Regions from separate parts of the Serratia sp. Ae19-1 genome, predicted to be linked through region 2. Evidence: predicted binding sites of a transcription regulator. Region 2 holds the regulator's gene; each other region holds the start of a gene.
What was found. The regulator sigma-54, encoded in region 2, starts transcription at its own class of promoters, with help from an activator protein. The targets are predictions, from matches to a motif close to GTTGGCACANNTTTCGCTNT.

Region 1 (5,646 bases), 520 kb from region 2:
ACGAATGGGCAGGTAAACCGAGAATTCGGTATGACCTGGCCAACTGTTGAATTCAATTTTTCCGCAATGCTGATCGATAAGATTGCGGGCGATGGATAATCCCAGGCCGGTACCGCCTTCACGGCCGCTGACCATCGGGTAGAACAGCGTGTCCTGCAGCTGCGCCGGTACGCCGGGGCCGTCGTCTTCGACGTCGATGCGCGCCGCCAGGCGGTAGCGGGTGCCGTGCAACGTGATCTGAAACGCGGTGCGGGTGCGCAGCGTGATGGTGCCGCCCGCTTCACCCAGCGCCTGCAGCGCGTTGCGAGTGATGTTCAGCAGCACCTGTTCTATCTGATCCGGGTCGTGGGCCATTTCCGGCAGGCTCGGATCGTAGTCGCGCACCAGCGTGACGTTATCCGGCATTTCCAGCGATACCAGCTGGCAGACGCGCTCCGCGACCTGATGGATGCTTTGGGTGATGTGCTGGCCGGGCCGCTGTGGCCCGAGCAGGCGATCCACCAGATTGCGCAGCCGATCGGCTTGCTCGATGATCACCTTGGTGTACTCGGTTAGCGCCGGATCGGGCAGCGCCTTGGCCAGCAGCTGCGCCGCGCCGCGCAGGCCGCCCAGCGGATTTTTAATTTCGTGCGCCAAACCGCGCACCAGATCGCGGGCCGCCACCTGTTGGGCATGCTGCAACTGTTCCTGGCTCAGGCGGCGCTGATTGTCCATCGGCGCCAGCTCGACCAGGATATAGCCTTCCGGCAGAGCCTGAGCGGTCAGGGAAAGGATATGCGCGCGGCCGTCGACCACCAGGGTCACTTCATTGTCGGTGAAGCCCTGACCGGCGCGCAGGCTTTCACGCATCAACGAGACGTTCAGCGAAAAATAACCGAGCAAATCGGGCAGCGGGGTGCCGAACAGCTTGCGGGAGCTTTGCGCCAGCAACTGCTGTGCCGCCGGGTTGGCGTAGTGAACCGCCAGTGAGTCATCCAACAGCAGGATGCTGTTGATGAGTGAATTGAGGATCTGCCCAGCATCGGGCAGCTTGCCAGTTGCCATACAGCAGACTCCTGCACCTTTTTAGTGCATCTATCCTACTCCATCCGGGATCGGCGCGGTATGGAATAGTTTTGCAGAAAATACGGTGGAGAAAAAAACCCATCCGAAGATGGGCTGAAAGTTTCCACGGCAACAAAAAAGCGATAACAAAAATGTGGGCGCCGTCCGCCTCTGCAGACGGCGCGGGTCGGGCTTAGACGCTGTAGTACAGTTCGAACTCAACCGGGTGTGGCGTCATGCGAACGCGGTCCATCTCTTCTTTGCGCAGTTCGATGTAGGCATCGATCGCATCGTCGGTGAACACGCCGCCGCGGGTCAGGAACTCGCGGTCTTCGTTCAGTGCGGCCATCGCCTCGTCCAGCGAGCCGGCCACTTTTGGGATCTCGGCTTCTTCTTCCGGCGGCAGGTCGTACAGGTTTTTGTCCATGGCGTCGCCAGGGTGGATCTTGTTGATGATGCCGTCCAGGCCGGCCATCAGCAGTGCGGCGAAGCACAGGTATGGGTTAGCCGCCGGATCCGGGAAGCGAGCTTCGATGCGGCGCGCTTTCGGGCTGGAAACCACTGGAATGCGGATAGACGCAGAGCGGTTACGGGCGGAGTAAGCCAGCATCACCGGCGCTTCGTAACCCGGCACCAGACGTTTGTAGGAGTTGGTGGTCGGGTTGGCCAGGGCGTTGATCGCTTTGGCGTGCTTGATGATGCCGCCGATGTAGAACAGCGCGGTTTCAGACAGGCCGCCGTATTTGTCGCCGGCGAACAGGTTGGTACCGTTCTTGGACAGCGACATGTGGCAGTGCATGCCGGAACCGTTGTCGCCGAACATTGGCTTCGGCATGAAGGTCGCGGTTTTGCCGAAGGCGTGCGCTACGTTGTGCACCACGTATTTGTAGATCTGAATTTCGTCGGCTTTCTTGGTCATGGTGTTGAAGCGGGTTGCCACTTCGTTCTGACCGGCGGTCGCCACTTCGTGGTGGTGCGCTTCAACCACCAGGCCCATCTCTTCCATGGTCAGACACATGGTAGAACGCAGATCCTGCGAAGAGTCGACCGGTGGAACCGGGAAGTAACCGCCTTTCACCGCCGGACGGTGGCCTTTGTTGCCGCCGTCGTATTTTGTGCCGGAGTTCCAGGCGCCTTCGATGTCGTCGATGGCCACGTGGGAACCGCGGATGCTGCTGCCGAAGCGGATGTCGTCGAACAGGAAGAATTCAGGCTCTGGCCCGAACAGCACGGTGTCCGCGATGCCGGAAGAGCGCAGGAAGTCTTCGGCGCGTTTAGAGATGGAGCGCGGGTCGCGATCGTAGCCTTGCATGGTGCCCGGCTCGAGAATGTCGCAGCGAATGATCAGCGTAGGTTCTTCGAAGAACGGATCCAGAACCGCCGTGCTGGCGTCCGGCATCAGTACCATGTCAGATTCGTTGATGCCCTTCCAACCACCGATAGAGGAGCCGTCAAACATTTTACCTTCTTCGAAGAAGTCGGCGTTTACCTGGTGAGCCGGGATAGTCACGTGTTGTTCCTTACCCTTGGTGTCAGTGAAACGCAGGTCTACGAATTTCACTTCATGCTCATTCAGCATCGTCAAAACGTGTTCAGCGGACATACTTAACTCTCCCGGTTTATCATTGTCGTCGTCGTGGAACGAATCTGTGGAACTGGCTTTTTTTCGCCTTGAAAAGACTAAAGCGAAAAGCGTGCCAACTTTTAAAAAAGGCTTTCATCGCCTTTCTGCGCGGGTTTTACCCAGCCACAGTATGCACCATTAGCGATAATTTGCACCATTATGGTGCAATTGGGGTGGGCGTGGGCACCGAAATGGTGCAAAAGTGCAACGATTGCGGCTTTTTGCACCGTGAAAGGGATCACAAACTGACCGGTATGCGGTTGTTTATAAGAGATGGTTGTGATCTTGTTTAGTCCCTCGCTTAATACGTGTACAATAGCGCGCTATTTCTAATGCCCGAGGCAAAGCTGTGATCGAAAATTTGCGTAACATCGCCATTATTGCCCACGTTGACCATGGTAAAACCACCCTGGTTGATAAGCTGCTGCAACAATCCGGTACTTTCGGAGAGCGTGCGGAAGCCACCGAACGCGTAATGGACTCCAACGATTTGGAGAAAGAGCGTGGGATTACCATCCTCGCAAAAAACACCGCCATTAATTGGAACGGTTACCGTATCAACATCGTGGATACCCCAGGACACGCCGACTTCGGCGGCGAGGTAGAGCGCGTGATGTCGATGGTTGACTCGGTGCTGCTGGTTGTGGATGCAATGGATGGCCCTATGCCGCAAACCCGCTTCGTGACCAAGAAGGCCTTCGCCAACGGTCTGAAGCCGATCGTGGTCATCAACAAGGTTGACCGTCCAGGCGCGCGTCCTGACTGGGTTGTGGATCAGGTGTTCGACCTGTTCGTGAACCTCGACGCGACCGACGAGCAGCTCGACTTCCCGATCATTTATGCGTCTGCGCTGAACGGCATCGCCGGCGTCGATCACACCGACATGGCGGAAGACATGACCCCGCTGTATCAGGCGATCGTCGACCACGTGTCTGCGCCGCAGGTTGAGCTGGAAGCGCCATTCCAGATGCAGATCTCCCAGTTGGACTACAACAACTACCTGGGCGTTATCGGCATCGGCCGCATCAAGCGCGGTAAAGTGAAGCCGAACCAGCAGGTCACCATCATCGACAGCGAAGGCAAAACTCGCAACGGTAAAGTGGGCAAAGTGCTGGGCCACCTGGGTCTGGAGCGTATCGACAGCACCCTGGCGGAAGCGGGCGACATCATCGCCATCACCGGCCTGGGCGAGCTGAACATCTCCGACACCATCTGCGACACCAACGCCGTAGAAGCGCTGCCGGCGCTGTCCGTCGACGAACCGACCGTAACCATGTTCTTCAACGTCAACACCTCGCCGTTCTGCGGTAAAGAAGGTAAGTACGTGACCTCGCGTCAGATCCTTGATCGTCTGAACAAAGAGCTGGTGCACAACGTGGCGCTGCGCGTCGAAGAAACCGACGATGCGGACGCTTTCCGCGTATCCGGTCGTGGCGAGCTGCACCTGTCGGTGCTGATCGAAAACATGCGTCGTGAAGGTTTCGAGCTGGCGGTTTCCCGTCCGAAAGTTATCTTCCGCGAAATCGATGGCCGCAAGCAGGAGCCATTCGAGAACGTGACGCTGGATATCGAAGAGCAGCATCAGGGTTCCGTGATGCAGGCGATGGGCGAGCGTAAAGCCGACCTGAAAAACATGGATCCGGACGGTAAGGGCCGTGTGCGTCTCGACTACGTGATCCCAAGCCGCGGTCTGATCGGCTTCCGTAACGAATTCATGACCATGACTTCGGGCACCGGTCTGCTGTACTCCACCTTCAGCCACTACGACGACGTGCGTCCGGGCGAAGTGGGCCAGCGTCAGAACGGCGTGCTGATCTCCAACGGCCAGGGCAAAGCGGTTGCGTTCGCGCTGTTCGGCCTGCAGGATCGCGGTAAGCTGTTCCTGGGCCACGGTGCGGAAGTGTATGAAGGCCAGATCATCGGTATTCACTCACGTTCCAACGACCTGACCGTAAACTGCCTGACCGGTAAGAAGCTGACCAACATGCGTGCTTCCGGTACTGACGAAGCGACTACCCTGGTTCCAGCCATCAAAATGACCCTGGAGCAAGCTCTGGAGTTCATCGATGACGACGAACTGGTAGAAGTGACGCCGACCTCGATCCGTATCCGTAAGCGTCACCTGACGGAAAACGATCGTAAGCGTGCCAGCCGCGGTCCTAAAGACGCTTAATCGCTGATTGAGTGTCCCATGCTTAGGGCGCGGTTCTCGCGCCCTGAGTTTTTTCCTCTGTTGTTCCCCGTTTGTGCGGCGCGCTATGCGCTTTTCCGTTCGCTCCCTGTTCAGCTGTTCCTTTTCCCGCTACAGTGAAATCTCACCGGCCCATCAGGAGAGGACTATGCTGTATATCTTTGATTTAGGTAATGTGATCGTCGATATCGATTTCAAGCGTGTGCTGGGCGTGTGGAGCAATTTGAGCGGCACGCCGTTGGCGGTGCTGTCCGATCGTTTCGCCATGGGTGAGGTGTTCCAGCAACATGAACGCGGTGAAATCAGCGACGAAGACTTCGCCGGCAAGCTGTGCGATGAAATGGGCATCGCGCTCAGCTTCGAGCAGTTTGCCACCGGTTGGCAGGCGGTATTCGTCGCGCTGCGCCCGGAAGTGATCGACATCATGCAGCGCCTGCGCAACGAAGGCCACCGGGTGGTGGTGCTGTCGAACACCAACCGTTTGCACTGCAACTACTGGCCGCAGCACTATCCTGAAGTGGCCGCCGCTGCCGATCATCTCTACCTGTCGCAAGATCTCGGCATGCGCAAGCCGGAAGCCGATATCTATCAACATGTGCTGGCCGCGGAAAACACCGCCGCCGCCGACGCGGTGTTCTTCGACGATCACCCGGCGAACGTCCTCGCCGCGCAGGCGCTGGGGATCAAGACGGTGCACGTCACCGATCGCGACGTGGTGCCGGCCTATTTTGCCCAATGAGCGCAGGGCGCGTTAAGCTTAAGGCGTATCAACTGGCATCAAGGAGTG
Region 2 (5,646 bases):
AGAGCGGGTGCAGGCGGCGGGTGTCGCTGTAACGGCGGATCAGCGTGTTGCGATCGGCGTCGAGGAACAGCAGCTGCGGCGAGAAGCTGTCCGGGAGCTGAGTCATCGCGTATTCGAACACTTCCGGCGATTCCGGCATGTTGCGCACGTCGATGCTGACCGCCGCGGAAATATTGCGTTCCGCCAGCGTATTGGCGAGCTGCGGCAGCAGGACCACCGGCAGGTTGTCAACGCAGTAAAAACCCATGTCTTCCAGCGCCCGCAAGGCGACGGATTTTCCGGAACCGGAACGGCCGCTGACAATCATCAGCACCATGTGGCAACTCCCCTGGCATCGCGGCGGCGTTCATCGCCACCGTTAAACTTTGTTATTCCGGCCGCAGCCGGATCCATCATCGTGAAACAGTATCGTTATCCGGGCTGGAAGTCACGCCGGCCGGGCATCACTCGGTGATGATTTGGTAAAGTTCTTCGTCGCTCTGCGCGGCGCGCAGGCGGCGGCATACGGTTTTGTCGGCCAGGCGTTTGGCGACCAGCGACAGGGTATGCAAATGGGTTTTGCACTGATCGGCAGGCACCAGCAGCGCGAACAGCAGATCGACCGGCTGATTGTCGATGGCGTCGAAAGCGATGGGTTGGTCGAGACGGATAAACACGCCAACGGCCCGCAGTGTGTCCTCTTCCAGTTTGCCGTGGGGAATGGCGATACCGTTGCCGATACCGGTGCTGCCCATGCGCTCCCGGGTGAGAACCGCATCAAACACCACCTGCGAAGGCAGATTGAGCTGTTTGGCGGCCAGTTCGCTGATAATTTCCAAAGCCCGCTTCTTGCTGGTGCAGTGTACCGAGCTTTTGGTGCACTCGATGTTTAACACCGAGCTTAATTGCATATATTCGTTGTTCATCTCATCTTCACTTAAAACCGCGCCACCGGGCGGACCCGGCAAGGCGGTTTTTCGTCGGTTTTAACCCTGATTACCGTTCGGCGCGTCACCCATGCGGGTCACGCGCCGAACGGCGAGGCTGCGACGTATGCAACCTCATGGAATGGGTTAGGGTGTCAGTGTTGCTTCAATTTGTCTTTATGTTTGTTCAATTGACGTGCCAATTTGTCGATCAGCGTATCAATTGCGGCATACATATTCTCGTCTTCCGAGGTGGCGTGCAACTCGCCTCCATTCACGTGCACCGTTGCTTCCGCAATTTGCTGCACTTTTTCCACACTTAATACAACATACACCTGATTGATGCGATCAAAATACTGTTCGAGTTTGGCGAACTTGTTGTTCACGAACTCGCGCAACGGATCGGTGATTTCGATGTGGTGTCCGGTAATGTTGAGCTGCATAGTGTCTTCCTTCTCAATAGAGGTCAAACCAACTGTTTGCGTTGGTTCGACGGCGGGATGGACAAAGACTCTCGGTACTTGGCGACGGTGCGCCGCGCCACGATAATCCCCTGATCGGAGAGCAGGGTGGCCAGCTTGCTGTCGCTGAGTGGTTTGGCGGGGTTTTCCGCCGCAATCAATTTCTTCACCAACGCGCGGATCGCCGTCGAGGAGGCTTCGCCGCCGCTGTCGGTATTCACGTGGCTGGAGAAGAAATATTTCAATTCGAAAATGCCGCGCGGGCTGTGCAGAAACTTCTGCGTGGTGACGCGCGAGATCGTCGATTCATGCATCTCCACGGCCTGGGCGATATCCGCCAGCACCATGGGTTTCATAAACTCTTCGCCCTGCTCGAAGAACGCCTGCTGCTGGCTGACGATGCAGCGGGTGACCTTCAGCAAGGTTTCGTTGCGGCTCTCCAGGCTTTTAATCAGCCACTTGGCTTCCTGCAGGTTGCTGCGGATAAACTGGCCGTCGGCTTCGCTGCGGGCGCTGTTGCCCAGCGCGGCGTACTGCTGGTTGATCTTCAAACGCGGCACGCTGTCGCCGTTGAGCTCCACTGTCCACTTGTTCTGCGTCTTGCGCACCAGCACGTCCGGAATCACGTATTCCGATTCGCCGGTATTGATAGACTGCCCCGGGCGCGGATCGAGCGACTGAATCAGCAGCATCGCTTCTTTCAGTGTATCTTCTTTTAGCCGGGTTGATCGCATCAGGCTGCGAAAGTCGTGGTTGGCCAACAGATCCAGATGCTCGCTGATGATCAGCCGGGCTTCGGTCAGATAAGGGGTGTCTTTGGCGTATTGGGAGAGCTGCACCAGCAGGCAATCGCGCAGATCGCGCGCGGCGACGCCGATCGGATCGAAACGCTGCACGCGCTTCAACACCGCCTCGACTTCCTCGAGGGTCACGTTCTCGTCGCCCAGGCTTTCCAGAATGTCTTCCAGCGGGACGGTGAGGTAGCCGGTGTCGTCCACCGCGTCGACGATGGAGGTGGCGATGGCGGCGTCGGTATCGGAAAACGGCGTCAGATCCACCTGCCACATCAGGTAATCCTGCAGCGTTTGGGTGGTCTCGCCCTGATAGACCGGCAGCTCATCGTCGCTGTAGTCGGTGCCGGTTCCGGACGGGGTGCCGGCGGTGTAGATTTCATCCCAGGTGGCGTCCAGCGGCAGCTCTTCCGGCATGTCTTTCTGTTCCAACGCCTCGCGGGTATCGAGCCCCTCGGTATCCTGGGTTTCTTTGGCGTCGATTTCGTCGTGCAGATCGGTCTGTTCAAGCAACGGATTGCTCTCTAGCGCCAGCTGGATCTCTTGCTGAAGCTCAAGCGTGGACAACTGCAGCAGGCGGATCGCCTGCTGGAGCTGAGGAGTCATGGCCAGCTGTTGGCTGAGCCTGAGTTGCAAACCTTGCTTCATAGTCTTCTGTCTACTTCCGTTAACGGTGTCGCCCCACAGGGCGCGCCGGCGCTCAGAGGCGGAATTCTTCGCCCAGATAAACGCGTTTTACCTGCTCGTCGGCCAGAATAGCATCCGGCGTGCCGTGGGCAATCAGTTTGCCCTGGCTGACGATATAGGCGCGTTCACACACGTCCAGCGTTTCGCGCACGTTGTGGTCGGTGATCAGCACGCCCAGGCCGCTGTCACGCAGGTGCTCGATGATTTTCTTGATATCGATAACGGAAATCGGATCCACCCCGGCGAAGGGTTCGTCCAGCAGAATGAATTTCGGGTTGGCCGCCAGCGCGCGGGCGATTTCGACGCGGCGGCGTTCACCGCCGGACAGCGCCTGGCCGAGGCTGTCGCGCAGATGGGAGATATGGAACTCTTCCATCAGCTCCTTGGCGCGGTCCTCGCGCTGCTCGCTGGTGAGATCGGGACGGATCTCCAGCACCGCCATCAGGTTGTCGTACACGCTCAGACGGCGGAAGATCGACGCTTCCTGCGGCAGGTAACCGATGCCGCGGCGCGCGCGGGCGTGCAGCGGCAGCAGGCTGATGTCTTCTTCGTCGATCACGATGCGCCCGGCGTCGCGCGGCACGATGCCGACCACCATGTAGAAGGTGGTGGTTTTACCGGCGCCGTTCGGCCCGAGCAGGCCGACGATCTCGCCGGATTTCACTTTCAGGCTGACGTCTTCGACAACTTTACGGCCCTTGTAGGCTTTCGCCAGGTTTTCTGCGATGAGTGTTGCCATAAGTGATTAGTTACTCTTTTTTTGCCCGTTTTTGTCTTGCAACTGCGACGGTACCAGAACCGTTGTCACGCGTTTGCCTTTGTCGCTAAACGCCTGCATTTGCTGCTGTTGCACCAGATAGGTGATGCGATCGCCTTTCACGTTGCTGTCGAGCTGCTCCAGATAGGCGTTGCCCGTCAGGGTCACCAGCTGGGTCGCCACGTCGTAACGCACTTTCTGCGCGTGGCCTTTGACCGGTTTGCCGCTGTCCTGCATCTGGTAGAAGGTTACCGGGTTGCCGAACGCTTCAATATAGGTCTTATTCTGATCTCCGCCCGGACGGGTGACCACCACCTTGTCGGCGCGGATATCGATGGTGCCCTGTTTGATCACCACGTTGTCAGTGAAGGTGCTGACGTTGCTTTGCATGTCCAACGACTGCTTGAGCGAGTCGATGCTGACCGGCTGGCTGGAGTCGGATTTCAGCGCCAGAGCAGGGGCGCTGGCGGCCAAAACTAAGCTGCCGATCAACAGATTACGGAGTTGGTTTTTGGTTCTGGATTTCATAGTTGGTCTTAACCTTATCAATCAGCTCAGCGGTTTTGGTCCGCAGGTTCCCACGCATTTTCATGCCGTTAGAGGTAAAATTGGTCCCGTAAAGCGTGACTTCGTCATCGGAGGTGACGTCTTGGGTGACCAGGTTTACCTGAGCGTTGTCCGTCTTAATTTTTTCCAGCTGCGAGGTGGTAGTCAGGCTGTTTACCTCGACGTGACCATACAGATACAGCATCCGGTCTTTTGTCAGTTTGGCGCGATCGGAGCGAACTGACCAGGTGGCCACCGCATTCTCATCGAACAGCGTCATCACCGGCTGGGTGAACCAGCTCAGCTCGCCGGCGGTGTAATACTTCACGTCTTCCGCCACCAGCTTGTAATTCAGCTTGCCGGCCGGGTTGTACACCACGGTGACCGTGTGCTGGCTCTGGTAGGTCGGATCCTGATCGTTGGCCGGGCCAGGCGCGGTGTCGTCGCTGAAGTCCGTCATGTTCCAGCCGATCAGCGCCAGAACGATCACCGTCAACAGGATGGTGATCCACAGTTTGGTTTTACTCATATCGACAGCCCTTTGGCGTCCTCCAGCTTATTTTGAGCCAAAAGAATGATGTCGCACAGTTCGCGCACCGCGCCGCGGCCGCCGGCAATGCGGGTGACATAGTGAGCGCGCGGCGTCAGCAGCGGGTGGGCGTCCGCCACCGCGACCGCCAGCCCGACCTGCGCCATCACCGGCCAGTCGATCAGGTCATCGCCGATATAGGCGACCTGATCCGCCGTTAACGACAGTGTATCCAACAGTTCGCGGAAGGCCAAAAGCTTATCGGATTGCCCCTGATACAGATGGGTGATACCGAGCGTCTGCGCGCGGTCTTCCAGCAGCTTGGCGGAACGACCGGTGATGATCGCCACCTCGATGTCCGAGGTTTTCAAGCAGCGGATGCCGTAGCCGTCGCGCACGTTGAACGCCTTCAATTCTTCACCGTTGTTGCCCATGAAGATCAGGCCGTCCGACAGCACGCCGTCAACGTCGCAAATCAACAGGCGGATGTTCCCGGCACGCGCCATAACCTCTTGTTCTACCGGCCCGTAGCAGGTTTCTACCATACCCATTCCGTTCTATTCCTTAATTAAACGACGCCGGCGCGCAGCATGTCATGCATATGTACCACACCCAGCAATTGGTCGCCATCGGCAACCAACAGCGCGGTGATGTGGCGTTGCTGCATCAGATTCAGCGCATCGACCGCCAGGATATTGGGGCGCACCCGCACGCCGCCCGGCGTCATGACATCAGCGATCTTCGCCTCGTGCAGGTTGATGCCCATGTCGAACACCCGTCGCAGGTCGCCGTCGGTAAAGATGCCGGCGATTTTCATCAGATCGTCGCATATCACCGTCAGGCCCAGATTTTTGCGGGTGATTTCCAGCAGCGCGTCGCGCAACGAGGCGTCAGCGCTGACGTGGGGCATTTCGTCGCCGCTGTGCATGATATCGCTAACCCGCAGCAGCAGTTTGCGGCCGAGTGCGCC
Region 3 (5,646 bases), on a different contig from region 2:
ACTATTAAGAGCATTCTCATCACCGCTTTAACGCCGGATGTTGACGCCGCGCCGTGATATTCCGCACACTGAACAAAATGATTATTAGAAAGGTAACAATTTTATGAGCCAGGCATTGCAAAACCTCCTCGATCTGCTGGATCTGGAGAAAATCGAAGAAGGGCTGTTCCGCGGCCAGAGTGAAGATCTGGGGTTGCGCCAGGTGTTCGGCGGGCAGGTGGTTGGCCAGGCGCTCTACGCCGCCAAACAGACGGTGCCGGATGAGCGCAGCGTGCATTCGTTCCACAGCTACTTCCTGCGTCCGGGCGACAGCAGCAGGCCGATCGTCTACGATGTGGAAACCCTGCGCGACGGCAACAGCTTCAGCGCACGCCGCGTCAGCGCCATTCAGCACGGCAAACCCATCTTCTATATGACCGCCTCCTTCCAGAGCCCGGAAGAAGGTTTCGAACACCAGAACCAGATGCCGGACGTGCCGCCGCCGGAAGGGCTGCTGTCCGAATCAGAGATCGCCCAGAAGCTGGCGCATATGCTGCCGGAAAAAGTGCGCGATAAATTTATCGGCCAGAAGCCGCTTGAAATGCGCCCGGTAAAATTCCACAACCCGTTGAAAGGCAGCGTGGAGGAACCGCATCGCTACGTGTGGTTCCGCGCCAACGGCAGCATGCCGGACGATCAATGCATCCACCAATATCTGCTGGGCTACGCGTCGGACTTTAACTTCCTGCCGACGGCGCTGCAGCCGCACGGCGTCGGCTTCCTCGAGCCGGGGATGCAGGTTGCTACCATCGATCACTCGATGTGGTTCCACCGTCCGTTCCGCATGGATGACTGGCTGCTGTACGCGGTGGAGAGCTCTTCCGCTTCCGGCGCACGCGGTTTCGTGCGCGGCCAGATCTACACCCGCGACGGCGTGCTGGTCGCCACTACCGTGCAGGAAGGGGTGATTCGCCAGCGCGACGCTTGAACCGCGGCATGACATAAAGAAAGGGGCGATGTTTCCATCGCCCCTTTTTGCTTCATCATTATTTTACTGTTTAGCGCACCGCCCTGCTTCGAGTCTTACTGGTTGTAGGCGCTCTCGCCGTGGCTGTTGACGTCCAGTCCTTCGCGTTCCTGCTCTTCCGGTACTCTCAACCCCACCATGGCGCCCGCTATCTTGAAGGCGATAAAGGCGGCGACGCTCGACCACACCAACGTTATCAGCACGCTCACCAGCTGGATCCAGACCTGATGGCCCATCGTCACCCCTTCGGCATAGCCGGTGCCGCCCAGCGAAGAGGCGGTGAACACGCCGGTCAACAGGCAGCCGACGATTCCGCACACCCCGTGCACGCCGAACACGTCGCAGGTGTCGTCCACCTTCAGCCATTTCTTCAGCGTCACCACGCCCCACAGGCCGGCGACGCCGCCCACCAGGCCGATGATCAACGCCCCGCCCACGCCCACGGTGCCCGCCGCCGGCGTCACCGCAACCAGTCCGGCGATCATGCCGGAGCAGGCGCCCAGCAGCGAAGGCTTGCCGCGCAACACCCACTCGGCGAAGGTCCAGGACAGAATGGCGCCTGCGGTGGCGACGACGGTGTTGAGGAACGCCAGCGCCGCAATGCCGTTAGCCGCGCTGGCGGAGCCGGCGTTGAAGCCGAACCAGCCGATATACAGGATGGACGCCCCGGTAAACACCATCGGCAGGTTGTGCGGTTTGAACGCCTCTTTACCGAAGCCGGCGCGTTTGCCGATCAGGTAGGCACCGATCAGCCCGGCGCTGGCGGCGTTAATGTGCACCACGGTGCCGCCGGCGAAGTCCAATGCGCCGTCGGTGGCCAGGTAGCCGCCGCCCCACACCATGTGCGCGATCGGCAGATAAGACAGGGTGAACCACACAATCGCGAAGATCAGCACCGCCGAGAAGCGAATGCGCTCGGCGAAGCCCCCCACCACCAGCGCCACGGTAATGCAGGCGAAGGAGGCCTGGAAGGCGACGTGGATCATCTGGCTGATGCTGCCGGTAACGCTGTCGATGCCGATGCCTTTCAGCATCGCGGTTTCGAACCCGCCGAACACCGCATTGCCCTCGCTGAACGCCAGGCTGTAGCCATACAGTACCCACAGCACGCAGACCAGCGCAAAGGTAACGGTGACCTGCGTCAGCATCGACAGCACGTTTTTGCCGCGCAGCAGGCCGCCGTAAAACAGCGCGATGCCCGGCAGCGTCATGAACAGCACCAAAGCGGTGCAGATCATCATAAAGGCGTTGTCGGCCTTATCGGCGACCGCCGGGGCGGCCAGAGCCAAAGAAGGAACCAGGGTTACCGAACTCAGGCCCAACATGGATAACAGTCTTTTCATTATCAATCCATCCCCATTACTTAACTGAGTTCGCGGTTACAGTGCCGATTCGTCGGTTTCGCCAGTGCGAATGCGGATCACGCGTTGCAACTCGGCAACGAAAATTTTGCCGTCGCCGATTTTGCCGGTGTAGGCGGCTTTGCTAATCACATCAACCACTTCATCCAACTGATCGTCGGCGATGGCGATATCGATTTTGACCTTGGGCAGGAAGTTGACGTTATATTCGGCGCCGCGATACAGCTCGGCATGCCCCTTCTGGCGGCCAAAGCCCTTCACTTCGGTTACGGTCAACCCTTGAATGCCCACGGAGGACAGGGCCTCGCGCACGTCCTCCAACTTGAACGGTTTGATTACCACGGTCACCAGCTTCATATTGCCCCTCCACGAATTAAGCCCAAACTCACCCCTGGTACGCGTCATATGTAGCAAGGGCTGTGCCAAATTTAATTTTCCATGGCGATTCAGCAGATTAGCGGGCAGGCGGGTGCCGCCGCGACGCAGCGCGGCACCGATACCTTGAATGGGTTAAATAATGCGCACTGATTTGGTGCGCATCGCGTCGAAAAAGTGCAGAAAGAGGGCATGGCGCTGGCGAGTTGCCTGCTGGTGGTGCGTTAGGAAGAAAGATGGGCCGCGATCGCGGCCCATGTTCAGGCGGGTTGGCTCTCCTCACGCACCGCTTCCGCCAGCTGCTCGCCCGCCAGCTGCAGTTGGTACATCTGGTAGTAGCGTCCCTGTTGCGCCAGCAGCTGCTGATGGTTGCCCTGCTCCACCGCCTGGCCGCGATGCAGCACCAGAATGGAATCGGCGTCGACGATGGTCGACAGCCGGTGGGCGATCACCACCAGCGTAGTGTGCTCGCGGATCACGCGCAGCGCCCGCTGAATCGCCTGTTCAGTGCCCGAGTCAATATTGGCGGTCGCCTCATCGAGGATCAGGATCTGCGGCGCCTGCACCAATACTCGCGCCATCGCCAGCAGCTGTTTCTGCCCGACCGACAGGTTATTGCCCTGTTCCCCCAGTCGGGTATGGATCCCCTGCGGGAAGCCGCGCACCAGATCCGCCAGCTGCACCGTTTCCAGCGCCCGCCAAACGGCCTCTTCATCGATGTTGCGCCCCAGCGTCACGTTGGCCAGCACCGAATCGGCGATCACCACCGGATCCTGTTGCACCATCGCCACGCCCTGGCGCAGCGTACGATGCGACAGGCTGGCAAGCGGGCGACCGTCGAGGCGCACTTCCCCCTCGCTGACCGGGTAATAACCCATCAGCAGGTTGGCCAGCGTGCTCTTGCCGCTGCCGGTGTGACCGACCAGCGCCACAAAGCCGCGCGAAGGCACCGCCAGCGAAATATGCTGCAGCACCTTTTTGTCCGCACGGTAGGCGAAGCTCAGGTCGGTGATGTCGATGCGTCCGCCGGCCAACGGGCGATCGTCGACGCCGTAACTCTGTTGGCTGCGATCCATCAGTTCGAAAATACGTTCGCCGGCCACCACCGCTTGCTGCAGAATCGACTGCTGTGACGTCAGCTCGATCAGCGGTTCGTTCAAGCGCCCCAGGTAGTTGATGAAAGCGTAGAGTACGCCGACGCCAATCACGCCTTCACCGCTGAAGCCGAACAACATCAGCAAGCCGCACAGCACCAGCGCCGAAAACAGGCTGAGCAGCGGCCGCAACAGGAAACCGTCGAGCCGCAGAGTCTGCATGCGCGCGAGGTAGTGCGACTGGCTGGCGGCGCTCATGCGCTCACCGAAGCGCACCTGCTGGCGGAACTGCTGAATCACGCCCATGCCGTTGATCACTTCGTTGAAGCCATCGTTGATGTCCGCCAGATAACTGCGTACCCGGCGCACGATCGGCGTGCTGTAGTATTGATAGATGCCCATCACCACAAACACCGCAGGGAAGATGCAGATGGCCACCAGCGCCATGCGCCAGTCGAGACTGAACATCGCCACCAGCATGGTGCCGATCAACGCGGCGCTTTTCAGCACGGTGGAGACCACCATCACGTACAGATCCTTGATCACTTCGGTGTCGTTGGTAACGCGCGAGATCAATTGACCGACCGGTTGCGTGTCGAAAGCGCTGAGCGGCTGGCGCAGCGCAGCGTCCATCACGTCGGTGCGCAGCCGTTGCACCACGCCCACCGCCGCCCGGTTGAACAGCAGCGCCTGAAAGTAGTGCAGCGCCGCCGCCAACAGCTCCAGGAGAATATAAGCCGCCGCCAGACCGCCGACGATCATCATCGGCAGTTGCCCTTTGGCAACGTAGTTATCGATAAAATAACTCACCAGGATCGGCCCGGCGACTTCCGCCGCCGCCGCCACCCACAGCATCAGCACCGCCAGCCCCAGCGGTTTGCGGTACGGCGAGCCATAGGCCAGCAGCCGCTTCAGCGTCGGCCACAGCTTTTGCACTTTATTCATCGGCCAACGCCTCCTCACCGTTTTCCGGCGCTTCGTCCAGCGCCGCTTCCAACTGCTGATAACGGTACATATCGCGATACCAGCCCGGCTGCGCAGCCAGCGACGCCGGATCGCCGCGCTGCGCCACGCCACCGTGCTGCATCACCAGGATCTCGCTGGCTTCGGTCAATGCCGACAGCCGGTGCGCACTGATGATCACCGTGCGATCCTGTCCCCAGCTGCGCAGGTTGTGCAGGATCTGATGTTCGGTACGGCCGTCCACCGCCGACAGCGCATCGTCGAGGATCAGGATTTCCGCATCCAGCAGCAGCGCGCGCGCGATGGAGATGCGCTGTTTCTGCCCGCCCGACAGCATCACGCCGCGTTCGCCAACTTCGGTGTCATAGCCCTGCGGCAACCGCAGAATGTCCTCATGGACGCTGGCCAGCCGCGCCGCCTGTTCGATCTGCGCCTGCGTCGCCCCCGGCTGGCCCAGCGCGATATTGTTCGCCACGGTATCGGAGAACAGGAACGGCGTCTGGCTCACTACCGACAGCCGTGAACGCCAATCGTCGAGTTTGACCTGCGGCAGCGGCAGACCGTGATAGCGGATCTGCCCTTCATCGACGTCGAACTGACGCTGGATCAGCGACAGCAGCGTCGACTTGCCGGCCCCGGTCGGCCCGCACAGCCCCAGCATCTGCCCCGGTTTCAGCGTCAGCGCCACGTCATGCAGCGCCGGGTGCAGATTTTCCGAATAGTGGAACGCGCGGATATCCACCTCCAGCACGCCGCGCCCGGCCGGCAACGCCTGCGGGCCGTCCTGCACCGCCGGCGCCTCGTCGAGCAGGCTGCGGATACGGCCGTAGGCCGCGCTGCCGCGCTC

Region 1: a site for sigma-54 is predicted at 2,727-2,746, ahead of glnA (glutamate--ammonia ligase). Genes of this name have one in related genera too.
Region 3: a site for sigma-54 is predicted at 2,775-2,794, ahead of glnK (P-II family nitrogen regulator). Genes of this name have one in related genera too.

Annotation. Positions count from the first base shown of each region.
Region 1 covers NZ_JBCHWD010000002.1:632,010-637,655, forward strand. The annotation lists gene glnL (nitrogen regulation protein NR(II)) at 1-1,044, opposite strand, end outside; gene glnA (glutamate--ammonia ligase) at 1,238-2,647, opposite strand; gene typA (ribosome-dependent GTPase TypA) at 3,018-4,841, shown strand; gene yihX (glucose-1-phosphatase) at 5,008-5,598, shown strand.
Region 2 covers NZ_JBCHWD010000002.1:114,058-119,703, reverse strand. The annotation lists gene rapZ (RNase adapter RapZ) at 1-316, opposite strand, end outside; gene ptsN (PTS IIA-like nitrogen regulatory protein PtsN) at 444-905, opposite strand; gene hpf (ribosome hibernation promoting factor) at 1,061-1,348, opposite strand; gene rpoN (RNA polymerase factor sigma-54) at 1,372-2,805, opposite strand; gene lptB (LPS export ABC transporter ATP-binding protein) at 2,858-3,583, opposite strand; gene lptA (lipopolysaccharide ABC transporter substrate-binding protein LptA) at 3,590-4,129, opposite strand; gene lptC (LPS export ABC transporter periplasmic protein LptC) at 4,098-4,676, opposite strand; gene kdsC (3-deoxy-manno-octulosonate-8-phosphatase KdsC) at 4,673-5,227, opposite strand; gene kdsD (arabinose-5-phosphate isomerase KdsD) at 5,245-5,646, opposite strand, start outside.
Region 3 covers NZ_JBCHWD010000001.1:183,366-189,011, reverse strand. The annotation lists gene tesB (acyl-CoA thioesterase II) at 104-967, shown strand; gene amtB (ammonium transporter AmtB) at 1,063-2,349, opposite strand; gene glnK (P-II family nitrogen regulator) at 2,386-2,724, opposite strand; gene smdB (multidrug efflux ABC transporter permease/ATP-binding subunit SmdB) at 3,003-4,781, opposite strand; gene smdA (multidrug efflux ABC transporter permease/ATP-binding subunit SmdA) at 4,774-5,646, opposite strand, start outside.